4 regions of the Pseudobacillus sp. 179-B 2D1 NHS genome follow, and region 3 is predicted to be linked to each of the others. Evidence: riboswitches for the same ligand, from Rfam matches in the RefSeq annotation. Region 3 holds a riboswitch; each other region holds the start of a gene.
The links. A riboswitch is a leader RNA that binds a small molecule or an ion and turns the genes downstream of it on or off. The one in region 3 is predicted to bind glycine.
Positions count from the first base shown of each region.

Region 1 (5,737 bases), on a different contig from region 3:
TTCAAATAAAAGAGAAATGAAACGTGACAGATTAATCTTTCTACAAAGAGACCAGATTCGTCACACAACCTAAGAAGGATAAGGGGAAATGACTGGTAGAAGAAAAGCATAAGAAAAAGAGAGCCCTTGGTTGCTCTCTTTTCTTATGTCTGGATAAAGATACATATGGCTGTTAATACTTATGTTGCTTTTTAGACTTTTTTTTATGATGAGGCTTATGATGAGGCATTGGATAAGCCATCGGCGGTTGAGTAATTAACACGGCTTGTTGCTGGGTCACATGTGGATGCGCTAGATAATGATGAAAGTGGTGATGAAAATGATGGTGATGCGGACAGCATTCCATCTCGCTTACTGGGTGTCCACACCCCATCATTTGGGCATGGCCAGGGTGCATCATGGGTGCCCCATGCATAAACCCTCTCATATCAGGGACTGCATATTGATCTGGCCACATTTCCTCGTCTAACCACATGCCTTCACTCTGCTCAATGCTTACATTTTCTCTTTCATATTGATCCTGCCATACATTTTGGTCTGGCCACATATGATTTTGTTCTTGTTCCATTTTTGCCACCTGCTTTTTAATAGTTGTAGAAAACTTTCGTACACTTGCATGCTATGTTCCATACTTAAAAAAAGAGCTTGTTTTTATCGGGTTTGGGTGATGACCTATTATCTGCAAAAAATTATTTAATCTTTTGAGGTTTTTTAGTGGAAACACGTTTAGAAAGTGGGCTCTTCATTTCTTTGTGCCGAAAAATCAGCATTTTTTCTCATTTTTCAAAAAAATATTGTTTTTTAACTTTTTTTATGGATATAATTAACAACGTAGATTTAATGCGTTTGTCAGCCGTACGTTCATGAACTGGTCAGCTTTCACATTAACTTCAAGAGGCAGAAGCAATGGATGCTTTTTGAAAGGAGGTGAGACCAGATGACGATCAACTTAATATTTGTCATTATCACCATAAAAAGACGCAAAAAAAGTGTGGAAGATTATTTTCATGACGAGCGCGTTGAACAAATGTATGAAGAAATGAAATTAAAGCAACACGAAAACATGAGAAACCTGTTTTAAAAAAATTACAAACTGGAAGGAGAATGTACTATGACTTTCTTATTGCCAACTCAAGTAAAATTATTGAATTCACTCTTCGTTTTGAAGGATTCTGCCTAGTAAAGCTGACCAGAACTAAAGTAACACCATAGCTGATAATTTTGCCCCCGCCATGTAATTTGCTGCGGGGGTTTTTATCGTCAATGGAGAGAGTACATATAATTTTTGAATAGGAATGATACTTATGTCGACTGCAACGAATAAAGCCGAAGTACGTCAGGCTACAATCTACAGTATTTTGTTTGCTATTAGTGCAGGGCACTTTATTAATGACTCCATACAATCTGTAGTCCCTGCTATGTTTCCGATTATTGAACGTTCTTTAGATTTATCTTATGCACAGCTGGGCTGGATTGCTTTCGTATTAAATATGACCTCTTCGGTGATGCAGCCGGTATTTGGAGCTGCGGCTGACCGGAAACCGCAACCATACCTGCTGCCGGCCGGAATGCTTCTATCTATGATTGGTGTTATCGGTTTTGGTTTGTCTCCTAACTTTTATTTCGTACTCTTCGCTGTATTGTTTATTGGCTTAGGGTCAGCTGTTTTTCATCCGGAAGGATCACGGGTCGCTTTTATGGCAGCAGGTGGCAAGCGAGGGCTGGCCCAATCCATTTATCAAATGGGCGGGAACGGCGGCCAATCGCTGGCTCCAGTTTTTACAGCCTACATTTTTTTACCGCTTGGTCAGAAGGGAGCGTTATTGTTTGCGGCAGTTACCGCAGTTGGTGCGTTGCTGCTTTCAAGAGTCTCCGCCTGGTATAAGCAACGGCTGACAACTCAGGCGGCAAAGAAGAAACAGCAAGTTTCCTTGGAAAAAACAAAATTACAGGCACGGATAAAGTGGGCAATGGTGTTATTAATTTTCTTTGTATTTGCCCGCTCCTGGTATGCGGCAGCTATAACGAACTTTTATCAATTTTATTTAATTAAGGATTATGGATTGACTATTAAACAATCACAATTATATTTGTTTGTTTACTTGGCTGCTGGCGTGGCAGGCACGTTTCTTGGCGGGCCGCTGGCTGATCGCTTTGGCCGGAAAAATCTACTTGTCTTTTCCATGCTGGGTGCTGCTCCGCTTACAGTCATTCTTCCATATGTACCGGCTTTCGCTGTCCTGCCGCTCTTGTTGTTAATTGGTTTTATCTTGCTATCAAGCTTTAGTGTAGCCGTGGTTTATGCACAGGAGCTGCTTTCTAATAAAATTGGGATGGCTTCCGGTTTAATTGTTGGGCTTGCGTTCGGGATGGGGGCTATCGGGGCTGTCATCCTCGGCTTTCTCGCTGACAGTTTCGGAATAAAATTTATTATGATTCTATCAAGTCTTCTCCCGCTTCTCGGTATTTGTGCTCTTTGGCTTCCAGGAGATCAAAAATTACGGGAAATGCAGGATAAGTAATGGTAAATTAAAGACCGCTTCACATACAGTTATTCACTGGTTGTGCGGCGGCTTTTTTTACCTATCAGTAATCAATTTATCAATAAGGCGGAGGAAGGTATGCTAAGGCAAATAGTCAGTATAATTTAGATGGCTATAAAAATGATGTATTAAATTTTTAAGCAGAGCCTATTAGTTGAAAAGCAATGTATACGTTTATTAAGCTGCATAGTATTTTAAGTTCTTTACTCTTTAGTAGATGTAATAGCTTTTTTGTAGAATTGAGTCAACTTAGTTCTGAATATTCAGTTGACATGATCTCTTCCATAGACTAGTATCTAAATTAGATAGATAAGAGCGGATGAATATTGTGGGAGAGACTAGACCCATGGTTTAGCACCGAAGGAGCAAGTACCAGCTGGTATCAATCTCTCAGGTAAAAGGACTACAATAGGACGCATCTCTGGAGAGAGCCATAGGCCACCAAAGGAGTTAAACTCTCAGGTACAAGGGACAGAGAAAAATGGGAAATACTCCTGTTTTTCTCTGTCTTTTTTTGTCGGAGAAAAATGGAGAAAAGTAAAAAGGAGGAGGAGAAGCTCGAAATTATCCTTGTAAGAAAAAGAATTGTAATGACTCTATTTCTAGATTGATTGCACAACAAGAAATGAAAGAAACTGCCCTGAAAAAGAGTTAGAATCCTTGGATTCGATTGTTTTAGAAATTGCAGGCATTAACGGAACGGGAGCATGTGTATTGACAAAAGTTACCACTGCAGAGCATGCATGTTCTTTTGAGGAATTTATTTATTCTAAAATGTAAGCGCTTTTTTTCTTTCGGATTAACGAATTTTATATTAAACTTTAATTGTGGGATATTTAATTTATTAGCTTACGATTTAAATACCGTAACAAAATATTTTAAATCGACAAGAAAGAATATTCCGAAAAGTAGAAAGAGGGAAATGGTATGCAGGAACAAACTTTGTCGAGAGGCCTGAAAAACCGGCACGTGCAACTCATTGCTATTGGCGGGGCAATTGGAACAGGATTATTTCTTGGAGCAGGAAAATCTATTCATTTAGCAGGCCCTTCCATTTTATTTGCTTATATGATTACAGGAGTCATTTGTTTTTTAATCATGCGTGCACTTGGGGAATTGCTTTTAAGTAATTTAAATTATCATTCGTTTGTTGACTTTGTAAGAGATTATTTAGGGAATATGGCAGCGTTTATGACTGGATGGACCTACTGGTTCTGTTGGATTTCTATTGCGATGGCCGATTTAACGGCTGTTGGTTTGTATACTCAGTATTGGTTTCCATCTGTCCCGCAGTGGATGCCAGGGTTAATCGCCCTTGTCATTTTACTATTTATGAACCTTGCTACTGTCAAACTGTTTGGTGAAATGGAATTCTGGTTTGCTTTGATTAAGGTTATCGCCATTCTAGCACTGATTGTTGTTGGGGTTGTAATGATTATTAAAGGCTTTTCTACTCCTTCAGGAGCAGCCAGTTTTACAAATCTATGGAGCCATGGCGGCATGTTCCCTAATGGCATAAATGGATTTATCCTTTCCTTCCAGATGGTCGTGTTTGCGTTCGTTGGCATTGAATTGGTAGGGTTGACAGCGGGTGAAACAGAGGATCCAGAGAGAGTTATTCCAAAAGCGATTAACAATATTCCTATTCGGATTATTATTTTCTATATTGGTGCGCTTATCGTTATTATGAGTGTGTATCCGTGGAACGATATTATCCCAACCGAAAGCCCATTCGTGCAAGTATTCGTGGCAGTTGGTATCGCTGCAGCTGCTGGTATTGTGAATTTCGTCGTGTTGACGTCTGCGGCTTCAGCATGTAATAGTGCCATCTTTAGTACAAGCCGGATGGTCTACTCACTTGCTAAAGACAAAAATGCACCTGTATCTTTGGCCAAGCTTGATGGTCGCAAGGTACCTTCTAATGCCTTGTTCTTTTCAACAGTAGTCATCTTGATTTCCGTTGTATTGAACTATGTGATGCCAGAGGGAGTATTTACATTAATCACAAGTGTTTCTACCGTATGTTTTATCTTTATTTGGGGCATTACAATCATCAGCCATTTGAAATACCGTAAAACAAGACCGGATTTAGCGAAAGTGAATAAATTTAAAATGCCGCTTTACCCGTTTGCTAATTACTTAATTTTAGCTTTCCTGGCATTCGTTCTTGTCGTGCTTGCTCTTGCGGAAGATACTCGTATTTCCTTATTCATTACGCCTGTTTGGTTTATTTTGTTAATCGCGGTGTATAAGATGCGCAAAGTAAAGATAAATCATGCCGATCAAGAAAAAATAGTAGAAAATTAAAAGACAATATAATAGATGTAAAGACCGGAGCTGCAGCTGAAAAGTATAAACGCTTATTCAGCTGCAGCTCCTTTTATTTTCCTATATCTTGCATGTTAGAAAGCTATCTGTTAAAAGGTAGCCATCATTATAGCTAAAAATTGAAAATAGAAAGGATATACATTATAGTAAAATATTAGTAGGATAATAAGCCTATCTATTACAACTAAAGATCATAGGGGGAGAATATGAGAAAAAACGCTTCTGTTCGATCAAAAATTTTATTAGTTATCACAGCTATCATCTTTACTATTGGCCTTGCTGCATCAGCAGGAATTTACTATTCCGTCCATACTTCTGCCAATCATTCGTTAGGAGCCTTCGCAGGGGATATAGCAAAAAACTATAGTGAAACAATAGATGGGGAAAAGTATGAATCGTTTATAAACGATCCAAAGGAAGATAGAAATTATCATTCGCTTCAAAAGAAGTTAGCGCACTTTCGAGAACAAACGGGGGCTTTATTCGTATATATTTTAGATGTAGACGGTCAAAAGGTCCGCAACATGATAGATGGAGGCTCCAACCTTTCGGATGATAAACCGCCTGCAATGGGAGACGAGAGCTCTATTCCTGCAGAAGAGCTAGCTCCGGTATTGGAGGGAGAGATACAGCGTACAGATGTATTCAACGATCCGAAATACGGCCAATATTTATCAGGGTTTGCACCAATCAAAAACGAGAACGGAGAAGTGATTGGTGTATTGGGAATTGATATTTCGGCTGAAACCGCTAACAAAATAGGAGGGGATGTATTTTTCTCTACTGGGTTAAAGCTTCTAGCCCTTATTTTTTTATTGTTTTTATTAACTGTTGGAGGAATGAACGTTTATTTAAAAAGAAAGCTT
Region 1 covers NZ_JBIQDP010000016.1:30,501-36,237, reverse strand. The annotation lists gene ACH0BF_RS15830 (hypothetical protein) at 173-568, opposite strand; gene ACH0BF_RS15825 (YrzI family small protein) at 938-1,081, shown strand; gene ACH0BF_RS15820 (MFS transporter) at 1,305-2,522, shown strand; glycine riboswitch at 2,863-2,959, shown strand; glycine riboswitch at 2,962-3,021, shown strand; gene ACH0BF_RS15815 (amino acid permease) at 3,471-4,850, shown strand; gene ACH0BF_RS15810 (methyl-accepting chemotaxis protein) at 5,078-5,737, shown strand, end outside.
Region 1: another riboswitch for glycine. It lies ahead of ACH0BF_RS15815 (amino acid permease); the one in region 3 lies ahead of gcvT (glycine cleavage system aminomethyltransferase GcvT).

Region 2 (5,737 bases), on a different contig from region 3:
AGGGTAAGGGACTCACTCTTAGTGGGCTACGCCGTAGTTCTCCGTCTGGGGACAAAGGAAGAGATCAATCAGGCTAGCTGTCCGGCCGCCCGTCGGTAGGCAAAAGGTACAGCGAAATCCGAATATATCGACTACGCTCGTAGACGTTCAAGTGCCGTTATCTTTGGACGTGGGTTCGATTAGAAAATAGTCGCCTTGTATGGTAACATACAAGTGAAAATTCGGCTTTATCGGTGAAACCTAAGTCATCGAATGATGATAAGGCAATGCCGAGCGGTATGTGGAGCAATCCAACAGCCGTGTATCGACTTATAGGCTGCCACTTAGTTGGAGGGCAGTACTAGGATGCGGGAAGCTACCTGGGGATCCAGGTAAATCTATTTTTCGCATAAGACGCCGAAGAGCCTGTCTTACTATGCAGGTTCAAGATATAGTCAGTGCCATGACGAAAGCATGGAAAAGCACGTCCCACCGTCTCCACCATACATGATTTGGTGGATATTACCTATTTAATTAAAAGACTTGCCAAACGTGGCAAGTCTTTTTGTGTTCATAAATAGGAAGGAAAGGTGGAGGTCTTTAACAGTTTTTATATGTTAAAAAATGACTCCTCAAATAATAATTTCGCTTTTAACATATCAGCTGTATATTTCCCATTTCGAGGTGTGACTCTGTTGTAGTGTTCCAATATCCATTTAGCTCGATTTCTTTTTTTATCTATTCTGAGATAAGGGGAAACTTCTTTTAAAATCATCAACACGCTCTCTTTGTTCTTTATAGACAAAGTATAAGAGTCCTTGTGAAGGCCAGGCTTATAATTTTTCTTATTACTAATGGCTCCGCCGGTCAGTGTTTGAATATAGAGAAGAAGCTCTTTATCCGACGAAGAAATTGTGATGCAAGGACGCCGATGTTCTCTTTGGTGCATTCTAGTTAGTGTGATAGAGCCTTCTCCATCTATAATCCCTGCTAAATAGCCCGCTTCCCAATCTTTCATGTCCTCTCCTCCTGAATTATTGTCATTCTTGAAAAATGGAAGCTTTGTGAAAGAAAAAACTTCGTCAAGTTGTTATGATCATCTACTTATATTGAAGCTTCAAAACATAGAACTGTTATGTCTATGAGTCTGTTTTTCTAAGGAAGGATAATAAACATTAAATTCTTATCTAGTTAATGACCCAGGTGTAGGGTTTAAATACGAGAAGCTTTACTAACCCAGCGCATAACAGCAGTAATGACATCTTCGAGTTCTTTGCCGATTGGGGTTAGTTCATAGATCACTTTTCTTGGGGAGGATTCAAATGTTTTCTTCACAACTAGTCTCTCATTTTCTAGCTCGCGCAGTCGTTCTGTAAGGAGCCGATCAGAAATGCCGGGGATTTCGTTTAATAATTCGTGATACCGTTTAGGGCCTTTCAGCAGTGTATAAATAATGACTCCCATCCAGCGCTTTCCGATGAACTCGATCGTGTGGTGAAAGTTATCGCAAATAGTGGTCTTATCTTTGTACTGAGAACAATTCAACTCATTTTGTTGGCTCATTCTATAACCTCAATGTTTTTATATAAATTTTAGCATATAGTATTTGACAAACCAAGCTTACTAATAGTAAGCTTGGTTTTGAACTTACTTAAAGTAAGTTCAATTAGGAGGGAAAGAAAGTGACAACAACTATGCAAAGTTTATCAGAAGTGATTCGCAATCGCCATTCTGTTAGAAAATATGATCCAACTTATAAAATTTCGAGAAATGAAATAGAAGAAATGCTGCAAGAAGCGATGCTAGCTCCTTCATCTAGCAACCTTCAGCCATGGCGCTTTATCGTTATTGATAATGAGGAGGTAAAGAAGGAACTAAGAGCCATTGCTTACAACCAAGAGCAAGTGGAGACATCTTCAGCTGTCATTGCTGTTCTAGGCGATGTAGAAATGTATAAAAATGTTGAAAAGGTATACCAAAGCAGCTATGAAGCTGGCTTTATGGATGAAGCGAGTATGAATAAACTGATTCAAAACACATATAATACGTATCCTAATGCGCCAGTTGAAGCAAGAGCCAATATTGCTTCATTTGATGCAGGGCTCGTCTCTATGCAGCTTATGCTTATTGCCAAAGCGAATGGTTATGATACGGTAACTATGGGCGGCTTTGATAAGCAGAAGTTTGCTGAGCGGTTTGATGTACCGGAACGCTACATTCCAATTGTTTTAATCGCTATTGGTAAAGCTGCTGCGCCTGCTCATAAAACGACTCGTCTTCCGCTGGAAGAAACAGTTCGTTTTATCTAACTAAATAGACGTTATTTAATAAAAGAGCATTTTCTGGTTTTTCAGAGTGCTCTTTTTATATTGCTTTTTCCTATCTTCATAAATTGAAAAAAGTGGTTGACAATTATAATTATTTTTAATATTCTAAACAAAAATAGCGGATGACGATTGTGGGAGAGCACGAGCAATAAGCCACCGAAGGAGCAAGTTCCAAAAAGACCCTTGGAGCTAATCTCTCAGGTAGAAGAACCACAATGGGACGCACCTCTGGAGAGCGCGTTTAGGTACGCCACCAAAGGGGAAGACTCTACGATCGATAAGAGTTAAACTCTCAGGTAAAAGGACAGAGAAGGGAAATGTTACCCTTTTCTGTCCTTTTTTGTGTGCAGAAAAAGGTAGCGAGAGATAAATGTACAGCACATGTTTAAAAGAGGAAATCTGAATAGGAGGCAAGGAAATGAGTTTGCAAAAAAATGATTTTACTATTTTTGAGGCGATTGAGAAAGAAAAGAGACGCCAGCATGAGACATTGGAATTGATTGCATCAGAAAACTTTGTCAGCCCGGATGTATTAGAAGCTATGGGAAGTGTAATGACGAATAAGTACGCGGAAGGATATCCGGGAAGGCGCTACTATGGGGGCTGTGAATTTGTCGATGTGGCGGAACGGGCAGCGATTGAACGTCTGACCAACCTATTTTGTGCTAAATATGCCAATGTGCAGCCTCACTCGGGGGCGCAGGCGAATCTCGCCGTCTTTTATGCACTGCTTCAGCCTGGCGATAAAATCATGGGCATGAATCTTTCGCATGGCGGACATTTAACTCACGGAAGCCCTGTGAGTATTTCTGGCAAATGGTTTGAGGTTGTTTCTTATGGAGTAAAGGAGGATACGCAATTAATTGATTACGATGAATTGGAGGAGATTGCCCATAAAGAAAAAACGAAATTGATCATTGCCGGGGCGAGTGCTTATCCGAGAACGATTGATTTTGCCCGCTTTAAAGAGATTGCCGATCAAGTGGACGCGAAATTGATGGTGGACATGGCGCATATCGCCGGGCTGGTGGCAGCAGGTCTTCACCCTTCTCCTGTTCCTTATGCAGATGTTGTGACAAGCACTACCCACAAAACATTGAGGGGGCCTCGGGGCGGCATTGTGTTAACGAACGACGAGGAAATCATTAAGGCTATTAACAAAGCAGTATTCCCAGGAATCCAGGGAGGCCCCCTTATGCACATTATTGCAGCAAAAGCGGTAGCTTTCAACGAAGCGGCGCAGCCGGACTTTAAAGAGTATGCCAAGCAAGTTATCCGAAACAGCCAGGCACTGGGCGAAGCGTTAAAGAGGGAAGGAGCTGCTCTTGTTTCCGGGGGGACAGATAACCACCTTGTCCTGCTGGATGTGCGTCCGTGGAGTCTGACTGGAAAAGAAGCAGAGCGTTTGCTTGAGGAAGCAGGTATTACCGTAAATAAGAACACGATTCCTTATGATCCGGAAGGCCCGTTTGTGACGAGCGGAGTGCGGATGGAACAGCTGCGTTAACTACGCGCGGCATGAAAGAAGAGCAAATGGAGAAAATTGCTCAGGTGATAGCCGCTGTGTTGAAAAACAAAGGGGAACCGGCGGTACTGGCACAGGCAAAAGAAACAACGGCCTCTATTTGCGAAGCTTATCCATTATTCCAACAGTCAGTCAACGTATAGGAAAGGAGCAACAAAATGGAATTTCAAAGCTGCTTTGACATTATCGGGCCTATTATGGTGGGGCCGTCAAGTTCTCACACCGCTGGCGTTGTATCGATTGGCAAATTTATTTATGAATGGTTGGGCGGGTGTCCTGAAGAGGCGGATATTGTCTTCTATGATTCCTTTGCTGAAACCTATCAAGGGCATGGAACGGATAAAGCACTGCTTGGCGGTTTACTTGGCATGGGGACGGATGACTCGGGCATTCGGGATGCTCTGAAGCGGGCCGGGGAGGTTGGCCTGGATTATACGATTGAGCCGCAAGGAAGCTGCTTATTTTTTGACCATCCGAACACGGCTATGGTTACAGCTAGACGGGGGAACCAGCTTGTAAAAGTAGGCGGTGCTTCTCTCGGAGGCGGGTTATCGAAAATCTTTATGATCAACGGCCGAATGGTCGATATTCGTTTGAGCACGAGCGATGATTTTTCGGTGCTGGCTAGAAACTATCAGATATATCGATTAAGAGAAGAAATTGCGAGGAATGCCTGATGGAGATCTTATCAATGAAACAGCTTCTGAAGTCTTGTGAAAAGGAGCAGAAAAGTATCGGTGAAGTGATGCTGCTGCTAGAAGAAAAGAAATCAGGCAAAAATCAACAAACGATTCTTCGCATGATGGAAGAACGGCTCATCAAAATGAAGGAAGCGGTCGACAGTGGAACAGAGGATTCCTCATCCGCGCCGAGCGGAATTTCCGGAGGAGATGCCGTAAAAATGCGAGATTACGTACGAGGAGGAAAAACGCTTACAGGCAGCTATATTAGTCAGGCAATGACTTTCTCACTGGCTACTTCGGAAAGCAATGCCAGAATGGGAGTCATTGTGGCTACGCCCACTGCCGGAGCAGCAGGCATTTTGCCAGGCGTGCTCTTTTCGCTTCATCACAATGACGGAACGCCCTTTAAGGAGTTGGTTATGGGACTGTTTACCGCCAGCATGCTCGGCTATGTGATTGCTAATCGTTCGTTTATTTCCGGGGCTGCTGGAGGATGCCAGGCGGAAGTGGGCTCGGCAGCCGCCATGGCTGCTGGCACCATCACTGAATTAAAGGGAGGCAGCCCAGAGCAAGCTGTGCATGCAACGGCGATAGCGATGAAGTCTCTCCTAGGATTGGTTTGTGATCCGGTGGCAGGGCTTGTTGAAGTGCCTTGTATTAAACGGAATGCGATCGGTACATCCATTGCTTTTTCGGCTGCAGACTTGGCTCTTGCAGGAGTAGAAAGCCGCATTCCATGTGATGAGGTAATTGAGGCAATGTACAAAGTGGGGAAAGATATGCCAAGAACATTAAGAGAAACGGCTCTTGGCGGTCTTGCTATGACTGAGACTGGTCAGAGGATAAAAGAACAGCTCTTCTGCAGTAAGAAATAAAGCAATTTATGGATGGGAAAGACGATTGCTATATAAAAGGGATATCAGTGTTTATTTATATAGAAGTAACGATGACAGAGAGCAGCTTGAATAAAAGTGTTGTCGGTGGGAGAAGAAATGACTATTGCTTGGGGGAGCGGTAGCCATTTACAGGAAGAAGCTCAGTAAAAAGGCAGTGACTGTTAGGATAAAGACACCGGCTTATAAGTGGGGTATAAACTGTTTTTTGATATATATGTTAGTTAAGTAGGACGCGATTGGATTTATAAAACAAAGAGAACGTTTGAGGGGAAAGGGAGAAGAACAGATGACAGAAGCAACAGCGAATTTACTATATAGCGAAGAACA
Region 2 covers NZ_JBIQDP010000010.1:63,283-69,019, reverse strand. The annotation lists RNA gene ssrA (transfer-messenger RNA) at 1-182, shown strand, start outside; gene ACH0BF_RS11845 (LAGLIDADG family homing endonuclease) at 590-997, opposite strand; gene ACH0BF_RS11840 (winged helix-turn-helix transcriptional regulator) at 1,192-1,542, opposite strand; gene ACH0BF_RS11835 (nitroreductase family protein) at 1,662-2,288, shown strand; glycine riboswitch at 2,429-2,529, shown strand; glycine riboswitch at 2,533-2,616, shown strand; partial or broken gene glyA (serine hydroxymethyltransferase) at 2,725-3,974, shown strand; gene ACH0BF_RS11825 (serine dehydratase beta chain) at 3,990-4,508, shown strand; gene sdaAA (L-serine ammonia-lyase, iron-sulfur-dependent, subunit alpha) at 4,508-5,389, shown strand; gene gcvH (glycine cleavage system protein GcvH) at 5,697-5,737, shown strand, end outside.
Region 2: another riboswitch for glycine. It lies ahead of glyA (serine hydroxymethyltransferase); the one in region 3 lies ahead of gcvT (glycine cleavage system aminomethyltransferase GcvT).

Region 3 (5,737 bases):
GTTCACTGTTGTGCGCGGAGGCAGGCTTTAAAAATGGTGAGAAAGAAAAGGCACAATTTCATATATTTACAGGAGAGGCTATATGAAAGGTGTAATCACCAATGAAAAGGGAGTCATTCTTCCTTATACACTTCTACTTTTCACTATTGTTTGCACAGCTGCCATTTTCGGAACGGGTATTTTTGTGAGCAAGCAGAAGACAGCTTTGTTTTTGACAGATTATTATGAAACAAAAGTGATAGAATCAATGACCCTTCAGGAAATTCTTCCCTTGTTGGAACAAGGAACCTCCCTGTCCGGCGAGTATCGTACAAATCGCGGAAAAGTCGTTTATGCCGCTCAGCCCAACGAGGGAGAAGAACTAGTAGTGGTTCATTTAAAGACCAATAAACCGGATTCCCGCTTTTCAACAAAAGTTATTTACAGCATGACCGAGAGACGGATTATCCAATGGGTTGAATAAACAGCGTTTAAAATAAGGAAAAACTGGAAAAAATGACACCGACTACAGGAGGCGGTGTATATGAGCGACTATGTAAGATATTTTGTAGAAACGTTTCTCGGTTATTTTAGTGAACCGAAAAAAGTAAGGAAAGAAAAGCGACGCCAAAAGCGGGCTGGCCGTGCCAACTTTTCTTTTAGATGGTTCGGCCTGCTTCCATTAGCGCTGCGCCAGCTCTTTCATAAAAAGTGATGGCCAGCGCTTTTTATCTATGAGTGCAAATAGATTACACCGCCATTAATAATATCTACATGAATCTTCGGAGAATACTGTTTTTCCAATGCGGCCTTTTCAATAAAATAAGCTTCGGGCTTCTCCTCATCTTCATAAAAATAATCAAGTAAGACCAAATCCTCTTCCCATTCTTTCTTAGCTTTTACTGCCCAATCATGAGTTTCTTTTTCAAGTCGGGATGTCAAAAAACGTTGAAGCCTTTTGACGCCGCTTTTCGGCTTGATTAAAGGAGTGATGGTAAAAGAAAAGTCAGGGATTTTTGATACTAATAGCTTCCGATTGAGTACATTCATAAATTCTTCTTGAATTGCTCCATTAATTAAATTGAGGCCCAGTGAATGAAAGATATCTTTTTTGTGATTTGCTTCATAGGAGACCTTTATATTAACTAAGAGCCAGGGCTGAAGCGGCTGCTGGCTGCCAGACTCTCTCTGTTCGTAAAGTCGGATGAAACTTGTATGTTTCTTTGCTGATTCAAAAATTTGCTGTAAGCGCGGTGTACCGAAATGCACGCTCTCTCCTTCAATATTCGGAGGCGCTTTTGCCTGATCGGTAATCAGTGTTAACGAAAGTGGTTCTGCCTTCATTCCAGTTTTTTCGGCATAATGCCAGTAAAAGGGCCGGTTCATTAGTTCCTTATCAATCTCAGGAGTCAGCTTTACACAGAGGGCTCCTTCTGTTTCTTGTAAAAATGTGCATTCAGCTGCTCTAAAATAATTTTCAAGAAATAGATGAATTTCGTTTTTCACTAAATGATTCCTCCTCTTCATGCCACTCGTTAGCCAGATCAATGACAGCTTCAAGGTTTTTCATCTTGACGCGCAGCTCTCCTTCCGTTCTTGAGTTTTGAAAAATATCAGCCAAGTGTTCCTGCATATTGGGAATGTCCATTTTCTCTAAAATATCATCTAATTGTCCGACAGCTTGTTCAAATAAATGGATTTTTTCATAAAGAAGCTGCAGAATTCTGTCTTCAATCGTATCTTCAGTGCTGAAATTGTAAATGCGTACATCTTTCGTTTGCCCGAAACGATGAACACGGCCAATTCTTTGTTCAAGGCGCATCGGATTCCAGGGAAGGTCAAAGTTAATGACATGGTGACAAAACTGCAGGTTTAATCCTTCTCCGCCAGCTTCTGTAGCAATTAAGACTTGTGCCTGCTTTTCAAAAAGTTGTTTCATCCAATCTTTTTTCCCGCGCTTAAAGCCACCACGAAAAGGAACGGACGAAATGCCGTTTTGTTTAAAGAACCATTGCAAATATAATTGAGTGGCTCGATATTCAGTAAAGATAATGACTTTATCATTAATAGATTGAACGAGTTCAAGCGCTTTTTCCGCTTTTGAGTTTCGTGTTACATTTTGTATGTGGGACAAAACGTTTTGGAAACTCTCCGGAAAATCAAGATTATCTCCGTACAGCTTTCTAGCCATGTTCTTCAAGGTAAAAAAGACTGCCTCTTTGCTGCTGCAAGCTTCCCGTTGCAAAGTAAGCAAAGAAAAGGAAGATCGTACATCGTCAGGCTGGCTGCGAACGAAATACTCAAGAGCCTGATAGAGGGAACGTTCTTCTTCTGTGAACGTTACTTTTACTGATTCTACTTTTCTCGCTGTCCATTCCACCCCTGTATCCTGCCGGCGGTTACGAATCATCACTTTATTCATTAGCTTGATTAAATGATGATGATTTTGTACCTGGCGGTCGCCCTTTTTAAACCGCTCTGTAAATTGTCCTTCGCTACCAAGATGGCCGGGCTTTAATAATGAAACAAGATGAAACATTTCATCAAGACGGTTTTGAATAGGTGTTGCCGTTAAAAGCAGGCAAAACTTCTTTTTTAAATGACGGACAAACTGATAGTTTTTGGTTTTATGGTTTTTTAATTTATGAGCCTCATCGATAATGACTAAATCATAGTCTTGTTCATAGATCTTTTCTTTGTGAGGGCTTCGCTTCGCCGTGTCGATAGACGAGATGACGATGTCATGCTGATCCCACGCATAAAATTTTTTCTGAGCGATAGCAGGAATATAAAACTTACTATTTAATTCATTGGCCCATTGGGAGACAAGAGAAGCTGGAGCTAAAATTAACACTTTTTTCACGAGGCCACGGATCAAGTATTCTTTTAATACCAATCCGGCTTCAATCGTTTTTCCCAGCCCTACTTCGTCCGCTAAAATCGCTTTTCCATTCATTTCTTCCACTACTCTTCTAGCTGCTTCAAGCTGATGGGGCAAGGCCGTAAGCTCTGGTAAAAAGCTAGGGGCTAACAATCCTTCAAAATTCGGCACCATCATTCGTGTTTCCATGTTTACAGTTGATTGAAAGAGCGGCCAATTGCCCCACGGCCCGTCTTGTTCTATTCTTTTCTCTAATTCTTCTTCCCAGGCGTGATTAAAATAGATTTCCACATTCATTTGAAAAACTCCTTTATAAAATATGTTGCCGAAACCTTACCTTTAATGGTAGGATGTAATTGAACAAAATATTATGTCATTTTACAAAAAAGCGAACATTCTTGATTCGTATGAATCAGATGTTCATAGTATGCCCATTTATTAATTAAATATAGCGAATGAAGGCGAGGGGAGAGACTGTTCATACAGCGCCGAAGGAGCAAACAAGCTTTTTGTGAATCTCTCAGGCAAAAGAACTCTTGCTGGACGCGACTCTGGAGAGCGTTTCGTAACGAAACCACCAAAGAAGACAGCCTGTTCATCAGGTTAAACTTTCAGGTTCAAGGACAGAGAACAACTTTTATAAGCTGTTCTCTGTCTTTTTTTATGCAAAAATAATGGGCTGAACCGTGAGAATGACAATGAGAGAGGGGTAGGGAAATGGGAGAGTTAAAGCGCACGCCATTGTTTGAATGGTATAAGCAGTCTGGAGCAAAAACAATTGACTTTGGAGGATGGGAGCTGCCTGTTCAGTTCTCAAGCATTAAGGAAGAACATGAAGCTGTCCGGACAAAAGCAGGACTTTTTGACGTTTCCCACATGGGCGAGGTTACTGTAAAAGGAGAAGGCGCATTGGCTTTCCTCCAAAAGATGATGACGAATGATTTGTCAAAGCTGCAGCCGAACCAAGCGATGTATACAATTATGTGCAATGAAAAAGGCGGAGCTGTTGATGATTTGCTTGTTTACATGCTTGCTGAAGAAAATTACCTGCTTGTTGTCAATGCTGCTAACACAGATAAGGATTTTGCCTGGCTAAAGAAGCATCAGGTAGGAGACGTGCAAATCGAAAATGTATCAAAAGACTGGGCACAGCTTGCCATCCAAGGGCCAGCCGCAGAAGGAATCTTGCAAAAGCTTGTACCTGACTTGGATTTGGGCGAAATCAGGCCTTTTAAATTCCGTCAAGAAGTCAGAATCAATGGGGTGCCTGCTCTGGTGTCACGCACTGGTTACACGGGAGAAGACGGCTTTGAAATTTACAGTCGCAGTGAGGAGGCCCCTAAGCTGTGGCAGGATCTTCTAGAAGCAGGTGAAGAAGATGGGCTTCTTCCATGTGGTCTTGGTGCCCGTGATACTTTGCGGTTTGAAGCAAATCTAGCGCTGTACGGTCAAGAACTGGCAGAAGACATTTCTCCAATTGAAGCGGGCTTAGGCTTTGCTGTGAAAACAAATAAAGATGATTTTATCGGGCTGGAAGTTCTAAAGGAGCAGAAAGAAAATGATCCGGAGCGAAAACTGATTGGTCTTGAAATGATTGACCGGGGGATTCCGCGCCATGGATATGCTGTTTTTTCAGGCGAAGAACAAGTTGGTCATGTGACAACCGGTACTCAGTCGCCGACTTTAAAGAAAAATATCGGGCTCGCTTTAGTAAAAGCAGAATGTGCTGTACCTGGTGAAGAACTGCTGGTGGAAGTCCGCGGTAAGAAGCTGGCAGCTAAAACTGTAAAACCGCCATTCTATAAACGTTCAAAATAAAAGAAGAGGGAAGGGAAAACATTATGAAGCATCGTTACTTGCCGATGACAGAAACGGACAAAAAGGAAATGCTTGCAGCAGTGGGTGTCCAAACAATAGACGAATTGTTTGCGGATATTCCTGAAAAAGTACGCTTTCAAGGATTATATGATATTAAGAAAGCGAAAGCGGAACCAGCACTCAAAAAAGAATTAAGCTCACTGGCAGCAAAGAATATAAATGCCAAGCAATATGCTTCCTTTTTAGGAGCGGGCGTATATGATCATTATACCCCTTCTATCGTGGATCATGTAATTTCCCGTTCGGAGTTTTACACAGCGTATACACCGTACCAGCCGGAAATCTCCCAAGGAGAGCTGCAGGCGATCTTTGAGTTCCAAACAATGATTTGTGAATTGACAGGTATGGATGTGGCCAACTCTTCTATGTATGACGGAGGTACAGCGTTGGCGGAAGCGGCTATGCTAAGTGCGGGCCGGACGAAAAGAAAGAAAGTGCTCGTGTCAGAAACCGTTCATCCAGAGTCGCGCGATGTGTTAAAAACATATGCTAAAGGCCAAAACATTGAGGTAGTCGTTATCCCTCATAAAAATGGCGTAACAGATATTGAGCAATTAAATACATTGGTGGATAACGATACAGCAGCTGTTATTGTTCAATATCCTAACTTCTTTGGAGCTATTGAATCACTTTCTGAAGTGGAAAAAGCAGCTCATAGCGCAAAAGCAATGTTTGTCGTTTCTTCTAACCCGCTTGCTCTCGGTGCGTTGACGCCTCCTGGAAAGCTTGGAGCGGACATAGTGGTCGGCGATGCGCAGCCATTCGGCATTCCAGCTCAATTTGGCGGGCCGCACTGCGGATATTTTGCGGTGACGAAAAAGCTGATGCGTAAAGTTCCGGGTCGCCTCGTTGGCCAGACGCATGATGACCAAGGACAACGCGGCTTTGTATTGACGCTTCAAGCACGCGAGCAGCATATTCGCCGTGACAAAGCGACTTCCAATATTTGTTCCAATCAGGCGCTTAATGCTCTTGCGGCCAGTGTAGCAATGACAGCTT
Region 3 covers NZ_JBIQDP010000014.1:1,885-7,621, reverse strand. The annotation lists gene comGF (competence type IV pilus minor pilin ComGF) at 1-86, shown strand, start outside; gene ACH0BF_RS14365 (hypothetical protein) at 83-463, shown strand; gene ACH0BF_RS14360 (YqzE family protein) at 524-694, shown strand; gene ACH0BF_RS14355 (YqhG family protein) at 712-1,485, opposite strand; gene ACH0BF_RS14350 (DEAD/DEAH box helicase) at 1,457-3,157, opposite strand; glycine riboswitch at 3,316-3,406, shown strand; glycine riboswitch at 3,410-3,489, shown strand; gene gcvT (glycine cleavage system aminomethyltransferase GcvT) at 3,578-4,678, shown strand; gene gcvPA (aminomethyl-transferring glycine dehydrogenase subunit GcvPA) at 4,702-5,737, shown strand, end outside.

Region 4 (5,737 bases), on a different contig from region 3:
GGATTTGCCATTAGCAGCACCTTATTTTTATCATCCTTGCTGTTAGCCGATTATTCCAAGACATCCAATGAAGAGGAAGCCTACAAAGTGTACTTGAGAGATGGAAGAATTTTAGGGCCAATTTCTTTACTGATGGCCTTTGCCATTATGCTCACTTTAAGGGCAGAAACACCATGGTTATATACGCGTATGATGGAAGATCTGCCTCTGCTGCTTGTGTCACTTGGCTTCTTTTTAATTGGAGGGCTCGGTTTATTTCTTCCTTCATTTTCAAAGAAAGATGTACGGGGAATGCCAAGGCTTGCTGTTGTAGCAGTTACGACTCAATATTTCATTGCCAGTTATGTGTACGGCAAAGCCCATCTGCCATATATGGTTTACCCCAATGTGACTATCCAGTCCGGTTTTACCGATCCTAACTCCTTTATGGCCGTATTTGCCACTTATATTGCCGGCTTTGTTATTCTCTTTCCCGGCTTTATTTATTTTTGGAGGCTATTTATGCATGATAAAAAGTATTTACGGCAAAAAAGCTAATGATCTTCTGAAAAGAAAAAGCTTGATGGGCTGCCGGCCCGTTAAGCTTTTTCTTTTCTAACCCTTCACCACTGATTCAACAGCGAGGTAATCAAAACAGTTAAAGCATAGATAAGTAAAATGACTTGCAGAAGACCCGTTCTTCTTCTCTGCTTATTCACTAAAAAGAGTCCCACACATATCATTGCCAAGATGATGCAAGTAACATCTAACAGGAGTTGATTGGCTATCATCCGGCTTACGTAAACACGATTGTTTTATTGCCGTGAACGATAACTTTATCTTCCACATGCCAGGAAACGGCTTCTGCAAGGACACTTCTTTCCACATGACGACCGGCAATCTTCAAATCTTCTGCTGTGTAGCGGTGGTTGACTCGCAAGATATCCTGCTCAATAATCGGCCCTTCATCAAGCTCATTAGTTACATAATGAGCAGTCGCCCCAATCAACTTCACTCCGCGGTTAAAAGCCCTGACGTAAGGATTTGCCCCTACAAATGCCGGCAAAAATGAGTGGTGAATATTAATGATTTGGTTTGGATATTTGGCTATAAAACTAGGAGAGAGGATTTGCATATATCTTGCCAAAACAATAAAGTCGACTTTTCCTTCCATTAACTCCATCGCCTTGTGTTCAGCTTCCTCTTTCGATTCATGAGAAAGCGGGATATGATAGTAAGGAATGCCATAGCTTTCCACTATTTCTTTTAAATCAGAGTGATTGCTGATAACCATTGGAATCTCAACCGGGAGTTCTTTTGATTTCCAGCGCCAAAGAAGCTCCAAGAGACAATGGTCTGCTTTAGAAACAAAAATCGCCATCCGCTTTGATTTTTCTTTATTTCTCAATTGCCATTCCATTGGGTAGGATTCAGATAATTCCTGCAATCTCTGCTCCAGCTCATCAATAGCAGAGCCCTTCTCATCCATATCGAACTCAACCCTCATAAAGAAAATGCCATCTTTAGGATTCGTGGTATGCTGGTCAAATTGAACGATATTTGCTTTATGTTCCAATAATACATTAGATACGGCTGAAATAATGCCCGGTTTTTCTGGACAAGTAACTAACAATTTAAAATAATGAGTATTCCCCTTTTTATGCAAAATTCTTCCCCCATCCTTAAACGCCATTCTTTGTATAACGAAAAGCTATTCGATCGCACAATCACTTGAGGCAAAGCTTTCTCCAACTAAGAAGCCCGTTTCCTTTGTATAGTCAATATGTGTTTCAGCATCGAGATAACGTTCAGTAAAGCGATCTATGCGAATTTGCACCCCATTGCAATCAATCACCTTATCATTTCGGCGCGGCTCATCAAATGTAAGGGCAAACCTTACCGATATTCCACATCCACCAGCTACATCAGCATCAATTCTTGGAGAATACTTTTCTTCAAGCATCATTGCTTTTAACTGCTTCATCGCCGGTCCTGTTAATGTAATCATCATCCTTCCCTCCTTCTGCGAGCGTTTTCTAGTTATACACCTTGTCTTGCTCACTCCCTTTTTCTGCACGCAAAAAAGGACAGAAAAGGGTACAATCCCTTCTCTGTCCTTTTACCTGAGAGTTTAACCCTATCTTCAATAGGGCCTTCCCCTTTGGTGGCGTACTTAAACGCGCTCTCCAGAGGTGCGTCCCATTGTGGTTCTTCTACCTGAGAGATTAATTCCAAGGGCCTTTTTGGAACTTGCTCCTTCGGTGGCTTATTGCTCGCACTCTCCCACAATCGTCATCCGCTATTTTTATTCAGAATAATTTAAATATTGGTGATTGTCAATTGTTTTCCCAATTCTCTTACCTATAGACTAGATCCTCCATAATGAAAAATAACAAAACGTTCATTGTCATTTTTTTTATAGAGACCCGGCACTCTCACTTCTTTCACCAGTTGAAATGGAGTATACACTTCAAGAAATTGGATGTACTCCGCTGTCGGATAGTAAAGGACAATATCAACAGACCGTTGATGCTCTTCAACTGAGTGCAGGATATGATGGACGACCTTCATGAAAATTTGGATCGAAAAAGGATTGAAGAAGTAGAACCGATTGTCTGCCTTTTCGATCTGATACTCCTCTGCTGCGCAGCATACAAAGCGAATAGATTGATCCGACCTCTTCTTCTTTTTCATATAATCGGCTTGATTTTCAAGTGCTTCCTGGTAAAGCTGGCCGTTTACCTCAACCCCTGTTACCCGAGCGTGAAAACGATGATGGATATAAAATAGTAAACGCCCTTTTCCACAGCCGAAATCAACTACTCCATCTGTTCTTTTCACCTCATACTCCCGAAAAAGCTCATCGATGGCCTCATAGGGGGTTGCCTCATAACGATTATAGTGAATTGACTGATATAGCCATTCCCATGTGCCGCCTGTCTGAATCTTTAGCAAGCGATCGTATTCTTTTTCATTCATTGCCATTCCCCGATCTGTTTTTCTTTATTATAAAGCGGACGATATGATTCACTCAAACGAATACCGCTTGTCAATCTGCTGAACGGACCAATAAATTGGCTCTTGTGGCGAGTACATAAGCGTCATTGATCCGTAAAGATGCAGAATTGGTGGATCAACAAACAGAAGTGGCCAATAAAGGAACTTCTCTTATTCGAACAGGCTTTTAAATTCTCCATAGCCCTCTTCTTCAAGCTTATCCTTTGGCACAAAACGGAGAGCAGCCGAGTTAATGCAATAGCGTGCGCGGTCAGGACCAGGACCATCATCAAAGACGTGGCCTAAATGAGCGTCAGATGTTTTTGCCCGCACCTCAATCCGGCGCATGCCATGAGACGTATCAAGTTTTTCTGCTAGCTCTATCCGGCGCAAGGGCTTCGTGAAGCTTGGCCAGCCGCAGCCCGCGTCATATTTATCCGTCGAGCTGAACAAAGGCTCTCCTGAAATAATATCCACATAGATTCCCTCTTCCGTGTGGTCCCAATATTCATTATGAAATGGTGGCTCTGTCGCATTATTTCTTGTTACCTCGTATTGAAGAGGAGTGAGTTCTTCCCGTAATTGCTCATCTGTTTTTTGATCTTTCCAGTTTTCACGAATAAATTTTGCTCGCCCGGACCCCTCTTTATAAAGATTGTAGTGGAAGGCATTCTTTTTGTAATAGTGCTGGTGCTTTTCTTCAGCTCGGTAAAAGGGCCTCGCCGGCAGAATCTCTGTCACGACCGGTTTTTGAAAACGGCCGCTTGCTGCTAATTCTGCTTTCGAAGCTTCCGCCAATTCTTTTTGTTCTTTGTCATGGTAAAAAATGGCCGTCCTATAGGATGATCCCCGGTCATTGAACTGTCCGCCCGCATCAGTTGGATCAATTTGATGCCAAAACAGCTCAAGTAATTTTTTATAAGGAAAAACTGCAGGATCATACATGATTTGTACCGCTTCGTAATGACCCGTTGTGTCAGAGCATACCTCTTCATACGTCGGGTTCTCTGTGTGGCCACCCGTATAACCGGAGACAACCTCTTTAATTCCCGGTTGTTCATCAAACGGTGATACCATACACCAAAAACAGCCGCCTGCAAATGTAGCTAACTTACATTGTTCAGCCAAGAATCAACACTCCTTTACATCCGTATTATTTTCGGTTTCCGGTCTTCAAAAGCTGACGATAGACCGTTAAGAATTCGCCCCAGTTTCTTTTTTTTCCCCAAAAGCTGCGAATCAGGCGTACAAATAGTTCATACTTTCCTTCATAAGGGTACCAGTTCACTTCTTTTTTCTTACGGCCCTTGTCCACCATAACGGCTGTTTGAACACAAAAGCTCTGCATGCCTACATCCCCATGATACGCGCCAATTCCTCCCTCTTTCGTTCCTCCATAAGGAAGATAAGGATTGGCTACTGTAATGATTACATCATTAATAACTGCATTGCCTGATACGAGCCGGGAGACAATGCGCTTGCCTCGTTCTACATCGGCCGTCCAGACACTGGCATTCAAGCCAAAGCGGGTATCGTTAGCTAAAGAAACAGCTTCTTCCTCTGTCTCGAATGGCATAATCGGCAAGACAGGCCCAAAGGTTTCCTCCTGCATAATGGCCATATCATGATTGACATTCGTTACTATCATAGGTCTAATGAACATCTGATCGTCTGCCCACTGATCTGGGTGCTCACCAGCAATAAGTTCTGCTCCTTTTTCGATCGCTTCTGTCACATGCTCCTTAATAATGGCTGTTTGCTGGGGAAAAGTCATCGAACCAACATCGCTGTCAGAAGCTGTCCCTTGCTTTAAAGATTGCGTTGCCTGAACTAAACGATCAACAAATTCTTCATAGACTGACTTGTCCACATACACCCGCTCAACAGACATACACACCTGGCCGCTGTTCGTAAAGGCTCCCCAAATAGCCCCCTGTACAGCTCTTTCCATATTTGCATCGGCACAAACGATCATCGGGTCTTTACCGCCAAGCTCCAGCAGCGTCGGAATTAATTGCTTAGCTGCTTCCATCTGAATGATTTTCCCTGTTCGGACAGAGCCCGTGAAATGAATAAAATCCGGCTTGCCCTCTATAAGCGCAGCTCCTAACTCCTTGCCGCCATGCGCTACCTGTAATAGACCTCGGGGAAAGCCAGCCGCTTTAAATAAGCTTTCAATTAATACACCAACCATCGGTGTAATCTCGGATGGCTTTAAAATAACCGCATTTCCGGCAACGAGCGCTTCAACGATCGGAATCATAGAAAGCTGGAATGGAAAGTTCCACGGGGAAATGACCAATACGGTTCCCCGTGGCTTATATTCGATATAAGAGGATTTTCCAATAAATATCAGGGGCGTTTTAACTTTTTTTGTTTTTAACGCGGCAGCTGCTCTTCTTTCAATGTGCGAAATTGAATCAACGACTGTCATCACTTCTGTTGTTAATGCTTCCACAGCCACTTTTCCCGTGGAGTCACTAATCACTTTCACGATATGATCCAATTCATCCAGAATGTGAAGCCGCAGCTTTCGAAGCGAGCGAATTCTCTCTGAAATTGGCAAGTCAGCCCAAGTTAAGCCAGCTCCCTTCGCGCTTTCATAGAACATATCAACTTGTTCTACAGATGTTTCCTCCAATACGCCAATGATATTCTTTGTTGCGGGACTTCTCACTGTCCATGTCATGTACGTTCCTCCTTCATTTACTGTTATCATTTTGTCGCAGTCGTTCCGGTATTCCTGATAAAATTAGATAGA
Region 4 covers NZ_JBIQDP010000013.1:113,678-119,414, reverse strand. The annotation lists gene ACH0BF_RS14210 (cytochrome d ubiquinol oxidase subunit II) at 1-537, shown strand, start outside; gene purU (formyltetrahydrofolate deformylase) at 776-1,672, opposite strand; gene ACH0BF_RS14200 (iron-sulfur cluster biosynthesis family protein) at 1,691-1,990, opposite strand; glycine riboswitch at 2,089-2,171, opposite strand; glycine riboswitch at 2,175-2,275, opposite strand; gene ACH0BF_RS14195 (class I SAM-dependent methyltransferase) at 2,341-2,958, opposite strand; gene msrA (peptide-methionine (S)-S-oxide reductase MsrA) at 3,148-4,104, opposite strand; gene ACH0BF_RS14185 (aldehyde dehydrogenase family protein) at 4,130-5,665, opposite strand.
Region 4: another riboswitch for glycine. It lies ahead of ACH0BF_RS14200 (iron-sulfur cluster biosynthesis family protein); the one in region 3 lies ahead of gcvT (glycine cleavage system aminomethyltransferase GcvT).